Regions from separate parts of the Shinella sp. M31 genome, predicted to be linked through region 2. Evidence: predicted binding sites of a transcription regulator. Region 2 holds the regulator's gene; the other holds the start of a gene.

Region 1 (4,424 bases), on a different contig from region 2:
CGACCTGTCCCATGGCATGCACGCCGGAATCCGTGCGTCCCGCGCCGCGAATGGACACGGTCTCCCCCGTCAGCGACAAGATCGCCGCCTCGACGGCGCCCTGCACGGAGGGACCGTTGTCCTGCCGCTGCCAGCCGACATAGGGCGTGCCGTCATATTCAATGCGCAGGCGATAGCGCGGCATCAGGAAAGGACCTGGCCGGCCGCGACGGGCGTGCCGCGCAGGAAATCGCCGGCCTCGAGCGGCTTGCCGCCGGCCTTCTGCAAGCGCACGAGCCGCACTGTGCCGCCATCGCCGCAGGCGATGGTCATGATGTCATCGACCACCGTACCGGCTGGCTTGCGGGTCGTTTCAGCGGCAAGGGCGCTGGCCAGAACCTTCACGCGCTCCGGCTTGCCGGCAATCGGCAACTCGAACCACGCGCCGGGGAAGGGCGAGAGGCCGCGGATATGGTTATGCACATCCCTGGCCGAACGGGAGAAGTCGATGCGTGTCTCCGCCTTGTCGATCTTGGCGGCATAGACGACACCGTCATCGGCCTGCGGCGTCAGAGACAGTTCGCCGGCCTCGAGCTTCGCCATGGCGTCCGCCATCAGCCTGCCGCCCACTTGCATCAGCTTGTCGTGCAGTTCGCCTGCCGTCATGCTGTCGGTGATCGCGACACGGCTGGTCATCGCGACGGGGCCTGTGTCAAGCCCCTTGTCCATTTTCATGACCATCATGCCCGTCTCGGAATCGCCCGCCATGATCGCCCGCTGGATGGGGGCGGCCCCGCGCCAGCGCGGCAGGAGCGAGGCATGGCCATTGTAGCAGCCGAGACGCGTGCCCGAGAGGATCGCCTCCGGCAGCAGCAGCCCATAGGCGACGACGACCGCTACGTCCGCATCCAGTTCGCGAAACGCCTCGCGCTCGGCGTCGTCGCGGAAGTTGACGGGCGTGCGGACGGGAATGCCGAGCAGCTCGGCGGCCTGATGCACCGGCGATTTCACCAGTTCCAGGCCGCGCCGCCCGGCGGGGCGGGGCGGCTGCGAATAGACGGCAACGATCTCGTGGCCGGCCTGCTTGAGGGCCGCTAGCGTGGGAACGGAGAAATCCGGCGTGCCCATGAAAATAATGCGAAGGGCCATCGGTCAGCCTCCGTGAGGTTAAGGTGGCTTCAGAGCGCCTTGCTGCCGCGCATCTTCGCGGCTTTGGTGAATTTGCGGATCACCATTTCGCGCTTCAGCTTGGAAATATGATCGATGAACAGCACGCCGTTCAGATGGTCGATCTCGTGCTGCAGGCAGGTGGCGAGCAGGCCGTCGGCCTGCGTCAGCTGTTCCTTGCCGTCGCGGTCCAGATGCTTGACGGTGATGCCGGCCGGGCGCTCGACCTCGGCATAATAATCCGGGATCGACAGGCAGCCTTCCTCATAGACAGACCGCGCATCCGTGGCGGCGACGATTTCGGGATTGATGAAGACGAGCGGCTGCTTGTCCTCGCCGTCCTTCGACACGTCGAGCACGAGCATGCGGCGGGGCACACCGATCTGGATGGCGGCAAGGCCGATACCGGGGGCATCGTACATGGTTTCCAGCATGTCGTCGGCGAGCGTCTTCACCTCGCTGTCAATGGTCTCGATTGGGTTCGAAACCTGGCGAAGGATCGGATCGGGAAGGATAATCAGCGGCTTGATGGTCATGCGCCTCCTTAGCGCGGTTTTTTTGCGCTTTCAATCGGCTTGGCCGTTCCGAGGCGGTCGGTACATCGAATTTGTTCACGTTATGATCTGTTTTCCGCGGCAAACCATGGTATGGTCGCCGAATGATTGATCCTTCCTTCGATAGTCTCGTCGCCTCTCTGCTCGCGCGGTTCGGTGGTCCCGGCCCGGTGCTGGTGCTGCTTATGGCCGTGCTTCTCGGCATATTTGCTCTGCTGTCGGCACGCCGCAGCCAGGCACGCCGGCGCGAAGAGGCCGCGATGGCGGAGCTGCGGTTCACCGCGCTTCTGAAGGCGCAGACGGAAATGCAGGGGCGTGTCGCCGCCATGGCCGAGGTCTTCGGTGCCAAGCAGTCGGAGACCAACCAGGCGATCAACACGCGGCTCGACGGGCTGACCCAGCGGCTCGGCCAGTCGATTTCCGAACAGACCCGCGCCACACATGAGAACCTGCGCCGCCTGCAGGAGCGTCTTGCCGTCATCGACACGGCCCAGACCAATATCCAGTCGCTGGCCAAGGACGTTGTCGGCTTGCAGGCGATCCTCTCCAACAAGCAGACGCGGGGCGCCTTCGGCCAGTCGCGCATGGAGACGATCATCGCCGATGCCCTGCCGTCGGGCGCCTACCAGTTCCAGGCGCAGCTTTCCAACGGTGTGCGCCCCGACTGCACCATCCGCATGCCGAACGGCCAGCCGCCACTGGTCGTCGACGCGAAGTTTCCGCTGGAGGCCTGGAACGCCATGTCGGACGGGCGCTCGCCGGAGGCGGCCAAGGCCGCCGCCCAGCAGTTTCGCCGCGACATGGAAATCCATATCCGTGACATCTCGGAAAAATACCTCCTGACCGGCGAGACGCAGGACACCGCTTTCCTCTTCGTGCCCTCGGAATCGATCTTCGCCAGTATTCACGAGAATTTCGAAGCCGTCGTGCAGAAGGCGCACCGCGCCCGCATCGTCATCGTCTCGCCCTCGCTCTTGATGCTCTCCGTGCAGGTGCTGCAGGCGCTCCTGAAGGATCAGCGCATGCGCGAGCAGGCCCATGTCATCCAGGGCGAGGTCGTCAGGCTGATGGACGATTTGACGCGGCTCGATGACCGGGTGCGCAAGCTGCACGGCCATTTTACCTCCGCCCAGAAGGACGTGGACCTGATTCTCACATCGACGGAAAAGCTTGCGCGCCGCGGCGCGCGCATCGGCGAACTGGAATTCGAGACAGTTTCGGCGCCTTCTCCACAGGCGGAAACAACAGTTGAAAGCCGGTCGGGCCAGTTGCGCTTGAGGATAGTTGACGAGGACTGACCGCCTCAGGCAGTGTCCGTCGGAAACAACAGGGGCAACTCTCATGATCACCGTCTTAGGCTCCATCAACATGGACCTCATCGCCACGCCTAAACGCCTGCCGAAGCCCGGTGAAACCGTCATGGGCACAAGCTTCACAACTGCTGCCGGCGGCAAGGGTGCCAACCAGGCGCTCGCCGCCCGTCGTGCCGGCGCGATGGTGCGCATGGCCGGCGCCGTCGGCGATGATCGTCTCGGCAGCCAGGCGCTCGCGCTGCTCGCCGATGCGGCTGTCGATCTCAACGGCGTACGCTATGCCGCCGAGGCCACGGGCACCGCCCATATCCTCGTTGCCGAAGATGACGGTGAGAATGTCATCGTCGTCGTGCCCGGCGCCAACGCCACCGTTACCGGGGAGGATGCCCGCCGCACGGTCGGCGCCATGACGCGCGGCGACTATCTGATGCTGCAGTTCGAGATATTGAACAGCTCTATCGAGGCGGCCCTTGTCGCCGCCAAACAGAAGGGCGTGACCTCGATCGTCAACATCGCGCCCTTCGGCGCGGACGCCCGCCGTCTCGGCGCTATGGCCGATATCCTCGTCGCCAACGAGACGGAATTCGATCTCTATGTCGGCAAGGGCGAATTGACCGACGAGGCGCGCGAGGCGACCCTGCGGGCGCTGCATGCCGAAAGCAGCCAGACGATCATCGTGACGCTCGGCGCCGATGGCGTCATCGCCATCCGCAAGGGCGAGATCTTCCGCGCTGCCGGCCTTGCCATCGAGCCGGTCGATACGGTGGGGGCGGGCGATACGTTCTGCGGTTATCTCGCCGCCTCGCTCGATGCCGGCCTCGCTTTCAAGGATGCGTTGCGGCGTGCCTCCGTCGCAGGCTCGCTTGCCTGCCTCAAGCCGGGCGCCCAGCCGTCGATCCCCTTCGCCGCAACCGTCGATGCGAATATCTAGGGACGAAATACAACTGCGGCGTCACCAGGATTTCACAGATGGCAAATCAGGCGTCGCATTGCGCGCGACGCCTGAGAATTCAACCGGTTGAGCCGGTTCATAGCATCGACGCTTGGTTATTTATTAATATTTTATGGGTTACTGAAGTCTTCAGACGCCGCGCCTTCGAGGAAGCGGCCGTCTCTGGCGCTGGTCCTGCGCCCCGCCCTCCATGATGGAGATCCCCTGCCCAGTGAATGTGCTTCTTCGCGGCCGTCCGCCGCGGACGTCTATCATCGTGAGGATTTCATGTTCAAGTTCAAGGCCAAGTCGCTCGCGACGAAGCTTATCGTGGTCACCGGCGGCACGATCGCCCTGGTGCTGCTCGCTTCCAATACCGTCCTGATCGGCCAGACCCAGAGCCGCGTTTCCGATCTCGTCTATACGCAGGCCGATACCGAAGCGAAGGCGATCGCCTCTGACATCGCCGCCGATATCGGC
Region 2 (4,424 bases):
GCCGCCGCCCTGGTGACGGCCGAACAGCGTGCGATCAGCCCGGAAACGGTGGAGGCGTTGCGGCAGGCGGGGCTCGCCCATGTGCTGGCGATATCCGGGCTCAACATGGTGCTGGCGGCCGGCACGTTTCTCGTCGGCGCACGCATGCTGATGGCGCTGATCCCCGGTTTTGCCGAGCGATATCCGGCAAAGAAAATCGCCGCCGCCGGGGCGCTCGTCATGGTGACGCTCTATATTCTCGTCTCGGGCGGGGCGCTTTCGGCGGTTCGGTCGTGGATCATGATCTGCGTCATGCTCGTCGCCGTGCTGTTCGGCCGGTCGGCGATCAGCCTGCGCAATGTCGCGCTCTCGGCCATCCTCATCCTGGTGATTACGCCGTCGGCGGTCACCAATCCCGGTTTTCAGATGTCCTATGCCGCAACGCTGGGGCTTGTCGCCGGCTATGCGGCATGGCGCGAGCGGCCGGTGAAACGGGAGAGCCGGGGCGGGGTGTTGCCGGCCGCCGGCGGTTCGGCCGGCCGCTTCCTCGGCGGATTGGTGCTCTCCTCGCTGATCGGCGGTTTTTCGACGCTGATCTATTCGATCGGCCACTTTAACCGGATTCCGGCCTATGGGCTGGCGGGCAACCTCCTCACCATGCCCGCCATCAGCGCCATCGTCATGCCCTTCGGCCTCGTCGCCGTGCTGCTGATGCCTTTCGGGCTCGATGCCATTCCCTTCGCGATCATGGGCAAGGGGATCGAGTGGATGATCGCCCTGTCCAACTGGGTGGCGAGCTGGAAGGGCGAGATCGTCACCGGCCGCATCCCGTTCGCCGCCTTTCTGCTGATCGGGTTCGGCGGCGGGCTCGTCTGTATCCTCAGAACGCGCCTTCGCCATGCGGGAACATTGCTCGTGCTGATCGGCATCGCCGTCGCATTCCGGCCCGGTGATCACAGAAGGCCCGAGGTTCTGGTCTCGGAAGACGGCCGCCTCGTCGCCATCCTGCGCGAGAGTGGGGTTGCGACGAACCGTGCCCGCCCGCCGGATTTCGTCTATGCGCAATGGCGCCGGGCCCTGCGGCTGGACGAGGTCGTCAAGCCGACGATGCGAAAGACCGCCGGGCTGACGGTCGAAGTACAGGATGCTGCTGACGAAACCACGAAAAAACGAAAATCGCCACGCCACAAGGCAAATCGCGAAAAGGCGAAAGCGGCCATGCTGTCCGCGCTCGACGCGGCGGCAAAGCAGGCGGGTTTCGTCTGCGAGACCAAGGCTTTCTGCGTGGCCGTTTCACCAAACGAATGGCGTATCGCCACGCTGGAAGACGTCGCGTTCCTCGGCACGGCCTGCGATCTCGCAGACCTCGTCATCACGCAGGTGCCGCTTCGCACCGCTGCGTGCCGCTCCGGTGCAAAGCTCATCACCGCCCGACACCTGCGGCGAACCGGAGCCCTGGAGATCATTGCCGCCGAGGAGGAAAATGCTCCCTTCATGCTCGAAGCCAGCATCACGCCTGCCGTTGAAACGCTGGATCGCCCGTGGTCGCGCCACCGCACCTATGACTGGCGAACCGGAACTTACACCAGCGGCAACGCCGAGGGAGACCGTCGCCAAAGCGGCGCTCACGGCGGCTTCATTGACGTCGAGGCGATCAGCCCGAGCGATTTTTGAGCTCAACACCTCGTTGGCCGGTCCGGCAAATCCAGTCCTAGAACCGCACAGGCTCGGCGCCTTGATGAAGGCGCACAATCCAGAAAGCAGGTATGCACTCTCAGAGGCGCGCTATAGCACGAGCGCCTCCGGCAGGGTTCGCTTAGTTGTAACGCCGGATAAGCCCGACCAGCTTGCCCTGGATCTTCACGCGATCCGGTCCGAAGATGCGGGTTTCATAGGCGGGGTTGGCGGCTTCGAGCGCGATGGATGCACCCTTGCGGCGGAAGCGCTTCAGCGTGGCTTCCTCGTCGTCGACGAGCGCCACGATGATTTCCCCGGGATTGGCGCTGCTGGTATCGCGAATGATGACCGTGTCGCCATCGAAGATGCCGGCTTCGATCATCGAATCGCCCTTGACCTCCAGCGCGTAGTGAGCTCCGCTACCGATCATTTCGGCCGGGACGGTGATGTCATGCGTGTTGTTCTGAATGGCGGAGATCGGCACGCCCGCGGCGATACGGCCCATGACGGGCACGGAGACCGAAGACGACATGACGTCTGATTGCGGTGTTGCGACCCGGTGCGGGGGCGTCGGTGCCGCCGGCTGTTTGCCGCGGCTGCCTTCGACAACGGTGGGTGAAAAGCCGCGACGGGGCTGCTGGCTTGCCGAATAGGCTTCGGGAAGCTTGATGACCTCGAGCGCCCGCGCCCGGTTGGGCAAGCGGCGAATGAAGCCGCGCTCCTCGAGCGCCGTGATGAGACGATGGATACCGGATTTGGAGGCGAGATCCAGCGCGTCCTTCATCTCGTCGAACGACGGCGGGATGCCGGATTCCTTCATACGCTCGTGAATGAACAGGAGCAGTTCCTGTTGTTTGCGCGTCAGCATGGCCTCTCCACCGAGAATCGTGAAACAAATCCAGAACAGACACTATCTGTTCCATATGTGTTCCGCAAGGGGCCGCTGAAACAATATGGCGATGAAACCGTGCTCCCGTACTGGCCAAAAGGAACGGCACGGATACCGGTCAAGGGATGCGGGAGGCTTGCCTTGCGCCGTACTAGGGTCCTGTGGGATATCAAATGTAAGAAAAAAAGATAATTATAGAATAAGCTCGGATTCACGCGCGTTCTTTATTTCGAGGCGTCATTGAGAACGACGCGCTCAAGGACTGAAGGAGCACCTCAACGCGAAACTACGTCGCGTTGGGGGAAGGGATTTCCTCTCTGTCTTCTCTGTGAACCGAACCATCTGCGATGGGCAGCTCCTCTATGCAACACGGGCTGACGACACCCGTGTTCCCGACTCCGCAAGCAAAGATGTCGTCTTGTTCACTGGCCTTTCTCTTGTCGAGTGGCCTGATGCGCGCTGTTGAATGCGTTCGCATGAAACCGCGGTTCTACCGAAATCACGCTGAATTCCGATCAATCACAGCAGTTCAGGAGTGTTACCGATGACCGTCACAACCACCTTCGCCACGACCACCACGACCGCCCAGTTCGGGGTAAATACGTTCACGCCGGGTACCCAAATCCTGCCGGACGTGCTGGGACTCGACAATGGCGGCTTCGTCGCCGCTTACAATACCGCAAACGGCAACTTCATTCTCTTGGATTTCTACGATGCCGACTCAAATCAGGTCGGCAGTTTCCGCGTCCCCTATGACGACGCCAACACTGAGCCTCCCGGAAAGCCTTCGCTGACCAAGCTTGCCAATGGCAACGTCTTGGTCGTGTGGGATGACAACAACCCGGCCGAAAGCGAACTGATCGGCCGCATCTTCGACCAGGACGGCAATGCTGTCGGCGGCGAACTGACCCTGAGCGGTCCGTCGATCGCTTTCGAGGACCCGATCACCAGCGCGCTCAGCGGGGGCGGCTTCGTCATCAGCTTTACGTTCGGAGGCAATATCTTCTTCGGCCGCTACAGCGACACCGGCGTCCAGTTGGGCAGCTTCACCCAAGTCAATGCGGCGACCGTCGGCATCCAGAACGACGCGTCCGTCGTCGGGTTGGCCGATGGCGGCTTCGTCGTCACCTATACGGACACCGACCCGGCCAACCAGCCGCTCAGGGCCACGATCTACAATGCCGACGGCAGCCTGCGCACCGCAGACTTCGTGATCGATGGCTTCGGTGACAACACGCAATCAGCATTGGCGGCGCTGCCGAACGGCAATTGGGCCGTGGTTTACACGGACTCCGGCTGGGCAGAAGGCGGCACGCTGGGCAATGGCATCACGCTCGAAATTTTCGACGCCAACGGGGTCGCCCAGACCGGTTTCATCAAGGTCAACACCTCAAGCACCGTAGACGAGGTCGATCCCGACATTGCCGTCCTGTCGAACGGCTTCATCGTCGTCAGTTGGACGCGCCCCTTTAACGGCACTGTCGATGACATCTTCGCCCGCATCTTCGATCAGAACGGCAATGCCTTGTCGGCCAACTTGGCGAGCGAATTCGCAATCGCGGCGGAAGGTCTCGACCGCGACATTCTGTCTGCCCTCGGCATCCTGCAAAATGGCAAATTCGTCACCGTATGGCAGGATAGCGGCGATACCGACGGCGACGCCGGCCGCATCACCGGCGAAGTGAACGAACTGATCCGCACCAGCGTCAGCGACGGTGCAAGCGATACGATCCAGGTCGATTCGCTGCACGACATCGCGTCGGGCAATGCCGGCAACGATACGTTCCAAGGGGGCGGTCTCGACGCCTTTGCCAACGACACGATCGACGGCGGTGCGGATTCCGACCGCATCCTGGCCACCGGCGACATCAGCCTCGTG

Evidence for each region. The regulator LexA, encoded in region 2, represses DNA repair genes until DNA is damaged. The targets are predictions, from matches to a motif close to TGTTCNNNNTGTGTTCNG.
Region 1: a site for LexA is predicted at 1,755-1,772, ahead of ACOZKU_RS08060 (DNA recombination protein RmuC). Genes of this name have one in related genera too.

Annotation. Positions count from the first base shown of each region.
Region 1 covers NZ_JBLZPH010000049.1:42,283-46,706, forward strand. Annotated here, with positions in the region: gene truA (tRNA pseudouridine(38-40) synthase TruA) at 1-184, opposite strand, end outside; gene fmt (methionyl-tRNA formyltransferase) at 184-1,128, opposite strand; gene def (peptide deformylase) at 1,158-1,682, opposite strand; gene ACOZKU_RS08060 (DNA recombination protein RmuC) at 1,805-2,998, shown strand; gene ACOZKU_RS08065 (ribokinase) at 3,042-3,944, shown strand; gene ACOZKU_RS08070 (methyl-accepting chemotaxis protein) at 4,233-4,424, shown strand, end outside.
Region 2 covers NZ_JBLZPH010000095.1:13,278-17,701, forward strand. Annotated here, with positions in the region: gene ACOZKU_RS16080 (ComEC/Rec2 family competence protein) at 1-1,653, shown strand, start outside; gene lexA (transcriptional repressor LexA) at 1,796-2,524, opposite strand; gene ACOZKU_RS16090 (beta strand repeat-containing protein) at 3,090-4,424, shown strand, end outside.